2 linked regions of the Alkaliphilus metalliredigens QYMF genome follow. The protein of the gene in region 2 interacts with the protein of the main gene of each other region in a pairwise test. Links are inferred from orthologs where the notes say so. Each region holds a gene or a part of one and is shown on either strand. Other genes may lie near its edges.

Region 1 (3,281 bases), 1.2 Mb from region 2 along the record:
TTGCTGTACTCGATGTACATTTGATGCAAATGTAGCTACAATAATTCTTTTTTTGGCCTTACTGAATATATTTTCAAAAGTAGCTCCTACGCTTTTTTCAGACATAGTTGACCCAGCACGCTCAACATTCGTACTGTCTGCTAACATGACAAGTACTCCTTTTTTACCTAGCTCTGCAATCCTATGCAAGTCAATAAACTGACCATCAATGGGGGTATAATCAATCTTAAAGTCTCCCGTATGAAAGATAATACCCAATGAAGTATGCACGGCAATAGCGTATGCATCTGGAATACTATGACATGATTGAATAAATTCTACATCAAAGACACCTAAGTTAATCATGTCTCCCGCATTAACCCTTTGTAAATGAACCTCAGGAATCTTATGTTCCTTTAATTTGTTTTCTACTAAGCCCAGTGTTAACCGACTTCCGTATACAGGTACATTAATTTTTTTGAGCACATAAGGTAGTGCACCAATATGATCTTCATGTCCGTGGGTTAATACAATCCCCTTAATCTTTTCTTTGTTCTTAATTAAAAAAGTAATGTCTGGAATAACGATATCAATTCCTAACATTTCGTCTTCTGGAAAACTGAGACCACAGTCTATAATTAATATTTCATCCTTGTATTCAATTGCAGTCATGTTTCTCCCGATCTCGCTTAATCCTCCTAGAGGTATGATTCTAATTTTGGTTGGTTTTCTTCCCAATATTTCTCTCTCCTTTTACAATAATGTTTTGTTTGTCATCTATTTAGTTAAAACTTTATTTTCCGCACTAAACATACATTAACTATTTTACCATATTTATGCGCTACATAGAAGTAATAAGTCTTTAATTTCATATCTACCTTATATGTATTTAATTTCATATCTACCTTATATGTATTTTAACCTAAATAGTCTATTTTTAATATAAAAACCTTGCAGTATTCTGCAAGGTTAATCACATTTAGAACAAATACCAAAAAACTTTACCTTATGATCTTTTATAACAAAATTATAGCATTTTTCTATTTCCGCTTCCAAGTGATCTAGTAAATCTATATCTACTTCAATGATGGTTCCACAGCTTTGGCAAATCAAGTGATGATGCTGATGGTCATCTTCATGTGTATTGAGTTCATACCTGATACAGCCATCATCTAGATTCAATTTGGAGATGACATTCATATCATCCAATAATTGTAGCGTTCTGTAGACGGTAGCCAAGCCGATTTCTGGACATTTTTCTTTTACTAAATCATATATCTCTTCTGTATTCAAATGCTTTCCTTGGGTTTGCATAATGATGTCTAATGTTGCTCTTCTTTGTGGCGTCAGCTTATACCCTCGTTCTTTTAATCTTTCTTTCAAAGAATCCATTAGATTTTCCATTTCTTCACCTTCGCTTCTCAAATAATAATTCTTTTCAAGTAATATTATAGACAACCTTCATATAAATGTCAACGTTTTTCTAAATTTTTCTAATTAATATCACTAAAATATTTCTAACTCATCATTGATAGCAATATAATCTTCTGTGACAATACAGTTATAAGCATAAAATTCTACCCCTGCCTTTTTTGCTTCTGTAACCGCCTGTTGAAATTGTGGATCCATCTCTTTATTCGGAGTGAATCTGACTGCATCTTCTCTTTGCACAATGAAGAATACCGCCCCTCGTATGTTTTGCTTCACAGCTTCAGTTAACTCTCTTACATGCCGTGTTCCTCGTTCTGTTGGTGCATCTGGGAAAGAAGCCAATTCACCTTCTTTAACTAATGTGACACATTTAGCTTCTATTAGTACAAGTTCTTTTTCTTCATTGATTAGGGCTAAGTCCAGTCTACTTTTCCCATAGGTTACTTCTCGTTTCACTTCATTGAATTTATCAAAAGCAACAATCTCTTTATTTATGAATCCTTGGTATAACAAGCGATTAGGAAGCTTAGAATCAATTGAGACCAGTATCCCCTTGTGGTAGACCATCAGTAAATCATAATTCGTTTTCCTATGTGGTTCATTTACCCGCCTCAGTAATACCTCTGCTCCAGGAGTCAAAAGCTCCTTCATCCTGCCAGTATTAGCCACATGAACGACTACTAACTGGCTTCCCACCTTTACTTCCGCTATAAAGCGATTGACTCTTTTTTGAAATGTGCCTCTAATCTTCTCTCCTTCTATGTAAATTTTCATAAATATCACCTTCTTTTGTTATACTAATACTAGTTTTAATTATAGAAATAATTGTTTTCACCCAATATATTTTAATAGCAAGTAGAGGAGGATCCCTTTGCGAAAGACACATCTAATTATTTATCATGTAATCCACGGTCTATTTCTAGGGTTTGTCATTGGACTGACCATTTCAATCATTGCATATGAATATGTACCAGAAATCTATGGTTATTTTCATCCCGCAAAAATTTATCCCGTTATCTCTATTCTTGTGGGGATTATTGCATTCATCAAGGGAATGAAAAACCATGCAGGACTTCTCTCTTTTATATTCTCTACAGTTGGTACAATCCTCATCCCTATTTTTATGATTTCATTTTTGTATTACTTATTTGGAACAGACTTATTTCTCTCTCTGGCACCACAGATCTTTTTGCTAGGGCTAGGTATTAAAGGCATTACCATGGAGACAGGCAGTATTTTGCTCATTGTCATATTCATAGGCGGACTTTTCTTTTCTTATTTATCTAGTCGAACAATCAATAAAAAAAGGAGATGGACCTGGTAAAGTCCATCTCTCATTTTTATTGTAAAAGGTCTTCATCTGTTAGTGCATCATAGGCGGCCAAAACATTTTCATACTCTTCATCGTCTTCAATTGCGACTAAAGTATACTCATCATCACCTTCGTGGACGATCTTAAATGCATATGCATCTTCATCTTCTTCGCTTAAAGGTGCTAAAATTGCATATTCACTTTCTTCTACCTCTAAGGTCATAATCACCTCAAAATCCTGTTCTTTACCTTCCTCATCAACTAATGTTACTATATTTTCTCTTTCTTCCATCATAAACGCTCCTTTCGTGTAATTGATCTATTATATTTTAGTATATACGAATGAGATTAAAATTAAAACCCCATGAATACCCATTTTTATGTTCCCTATGACTTGACCACTTGAAAACTCCTTATTTAGATATGCTATCTAAATATCCTTGTAAAATATGAACCGCAGCTAACTTATCAATGACTTGCTTGCGCTTTTTTCTACTGACATCTGCTCCAATCAAGAACTTTTCTGCTGCCACAGTAGATAGTCTTTCATCCCAAGTAA
Region 2 (3,252 bases):
GAAACTTGAGATGTCATGACTTCTTTTACTTTCATTTAATCTCCTCCTCATATACTTTTTCATCTCTATTTTTTGTATATGTGGCGGTTTTTATACCTACTATTTTTGATCAAAGGAGACATTATTCACTCATTTCCCTGCTTGAAAAATCGTGGCCTTTTCTGTGCCTTCTAGTAGTTTTAATAAGATGTTTTCCTTTTTTCCATTTGCAAGTATCATTGGAATTCCATAATCATTAACTGCTTTTGCCGCTTCAATTTTCGTGGCAATTCCCCCTGTACCAAATTCATTTACGTCCCCAACTTCAATTTTTTCAAGCAATTCGTCTATATTCATCACATTTTCTACTAATATGGCATCTTCATGCTCCTTAGGATTTTTATCATAGATCCCATCAATATCACTAAAGAGTATCAATAAATCCGCATTCCAAATATTTGTTGTTAATGCTGCAAGGGTGTCATTATCTCCTATTCTAATCTCCTCTACACTGACAGTATCATTTTCATTGATGATCGGGATTACGCCCTCATCTACTAGTGTAAATAATGTGTTTCTTATATTGAGTCTTCTATGAGCATCAGAAAAATCATCTCTTGTTAACAGCATTTGTGCAATAAAAACATTGTATGGCTCAAAGCATCTTCGATAAGCATCCATCAGCTCTACTTGTCCTATGGCACAAAGTGCCTGTTTATAGTTCATATCTTCTTTTCTCATCCACTTGCCTAGAGTCGAAACCCCAGCAATTCTTGCGCCTGATGATACAATCACAAATTGCTTTCCCTTGTCCCTCAGGTAAATGATTTGTTCACTTAGTTCCTTTAAAAAATTCTTGTTAATTGTTCCATTGTCATTAGACAGGGTATTACTTCCTATCTTAATTACAATTTTTTTACTCTTATTGATTAGTTCTTCTATCATCCTATTCACTACTTTCTAATTTGTCCATTTCCAACAATGGTATATTTGACAGTCACTAATTCATTTAATCCCATAGGTCCTCTAGCATGTATTTTTTGTGTACTAATTCCCATTTCTCCTCCAAAACCAAACTCACTACCATCTGTAAAACGAGTGGAGGCATTCACATACACTGCTGCTGCATCTACTTGCCGCAGAAACTGATTTGCATGACTTAAATTCTCCGTTAAAATGGCTTCTGAGTGCTTTGTTCCAAAATGATTGATATGCTCAATGGCTTCATCAACATTTGGCACCACTTTAACCGCTACAATATAATCCAAGAATTCCTCTGCCCAATCATCCTCTATTGCTAGTTTTCCCCCGATTAGGCTTTGTGTATGCTGACAGCCTCTTATTTCCACTTGCTTTCCGATCCGCCCACTTACCTTTGGAAGCAAATCTTTAGCTATTTTTTCATGGATCAAGACTGTTTCACAAGCATTGCATACTCCTGGTCGTTGTACCTTTGCATTTTCAATAATATCAACTGCTTCATCAATATTTGCACTTTCATCAACAAATATATGACAATTACCTACTCCCGTTTCTATTGTGGGTACAGTTGCATTTTTCACAACAAAATCAATCAGTTCTTTTCCACCTCGAGGTATGATTAGATCGATATATTCATTTAATGTCAGCATTTCTTTTACAAGCCCTCTATCTGGATCATCAATTAAACTAATGACAGCCTCTGAAACATCACTGTTTTTCAATCCTTCTTTAATTGCATGCACTAAAGCCCGATTAGAGAAGATTGATGTGGAGCTTCCTCTTAACAGGACTCCATTTCCACTTTTTAATGTTAAACAAAATGCATCAACAGTCACATTAGGTCTTGATTCATAGATGATCCCGATAACACCTATTGGAACCGTCATTTTGCTCACTGTTAACCCATTTTCTAATGTCCACACTTCATTACTTTTCCATACTGGGTCCTTTAACTCAATGATCGTTTGGATTCCTTTAATCATTCCTTCTACTCTATCCTTTGTCAGCCTCAATCTGTCTACTAAGCTCTCTTTCATCCCTTTTGCTTCTGCATTTTCAACATCTTTTTGATTTTCTTGAATGATAAATGATTCATTTTTTTGTAAACTGATAGCCACTTGTCTTAATGCTTCATTCTTATCCTTTGTATTCATTGAAGATAGTTGCTTTGATGCATTTTGTAGCACTTTACATTGTTCCATTAAATTGGTCATCATCAATACTCCTTTCGTATTTTACGCTTGTATATTTTGTGAAATCTTTTTATATACTTGAAAAAACATTATACAAAAAAAGCACTCATCCCATGAAAGGGACGAGTGCTTACCCGCGTTACCACCCTAATTAGCCAATCGTGAAATTGACTCTCTTAGTATAATCTTAACGTGATTATCCCCGTAGTGACTTAGTCATCACCTGCTCTAGAGTGGGTTCAAAAAGCTAGTCTACAAGGCTCTCACCATTACCTTATTCTCTGTAAAACATTACTTTTATACTATTCTCCGTCACCGCACTTTTCCGATAATAGATTTATTAAAAATAATTATAAGTAATTACCCACAGCCTGTCAATGTTTTTTTGCATAAATCAACAGTTAATCGACAGTTATTTGTTATTAATTAATATCTATTTAAGCCTTTGCAATCGATAGGGGTCCAATTCTATTAAAGGGAAATAGTCGTATGAAAGCCTTCCCCATGATGTCATCAATCTCTATCAATCCCAGTATATCATCTCGACTATCTAGACTATTGTTTCGGTTATCTCCCATTGCAAATATTTTTCCCTCTGGAACAACTAAGTCTACTTGTCCGTAGGTATAATCCTCAGCAATATAGGTTTCCTCAAGCATTTCTCCATTAACATAGACCTCTCCATTGGCGATGGTTATTTCATCACCAGGCACACCAATCACCCGTTTAATAAGTAATTTATCTTTTCCACCAATGGTCTTAAGTGATGATTGAAAAACAACAATATCCCCCTTATGAGGAGTGCCTCGATTATATAACAATCTATTGATAATTAAAAAGTCATTTTCCTCCAAAGTTGGACTCATGGAGTAATTTTTTACAATGGTTGGCTTAACAAATGTGGTTATTGCCAATGCAATTATCAATGCCAATGCAATGGTCTTGATCCACTCTATTATCTCTTTTTTCATTTTCATCCCCCTAATGCCTATCAATAGAATTCCATAGACCATTTTACCACTGTTCATATTTTATTGCAAATATTTAAGACATCCCGCTCATAGTAGGACGGGATGCCCCTTTCTTAGGTATCTAAAAA

Evidence for each region.
Region 1: the proteins of AMET_RS17920 (region 2) and sfsA interact in binary tests that used the Escherichia coli proteins (3 or more experiments, as listed by UniProt). The link is inferred for Alkaliphilus metalliredigens QYMF from one-to-one orthologs.

What each region holds. Positions count from the first base shown.
Region 1 is NC_009633.1:2,513,573-2,516,853, reverse strand. Bases 336-3,275 are described here. They hold sfsA (DNA/RNA nuclease SfsA), read right to left. Parts: upstream 2,185-3,275; coding sequence 1,486-2,184; downstream 336-1,485. Other genes in these bases: ruvX (Holliday junction resolvase RuvX), read right to left, coding at 3,136-3,275; AMET_RS12165 (DUF1292 domain-containing protein), read right to left, coding at 2,751-3,017; AMET_RS12170 (hypothetical protein), read left to right, coding at 2,282-2,734; AMET_RS12180 (Fur family transcriptional regulator), read right to left, coding at 949-1,383; AMET_RS12185 (ribonuclease J), read right to left, coding at 336-717. Also shown: more of AMET_RS12185, read right to left, coding at 1-335; more of ruvX, read right to left, coding at 3,276-3,281. UniProt on the Escherichia coli protein: Binds to DNA non-specifically. Could be a regulatory factor involved in maltose metabolism.
Region 2 is NC_009633.1:3,746,012-3,749,263, forward strand. What follows is about bases 56-2,966. They hold AMET_RS17920 (glutamate-5-semialdehyde dehydrogenase), read right to left. Parts: upstream 2,178-2,966; coding sequence 933-2,177; downstream 56-932. Other genes in these bases: proB (glutamate 5-kinase), read right to left, coding at 130-924; lepB (signal peptidase I), read right to left, coding at 2,591-2,966. Outside these bases: AMET_RS17910 (CBS domain-containing protein), read right to left, coding at 1-35; more of lepB, read right to left, coding at 2,967-3,124; bacillithiol system redox-active protein YtxJ, read right to left, coding at 3,246-3,252. UniProt on the Escherichia coli protein: Catalyzes the NADPH-dependent reduction of L-glutamate 5-phosphate into L-glutamate 5-semialdehyde and phosphate. The product spontaneously undergoes cyclization to form 1-pyrroline-5-carboxylate.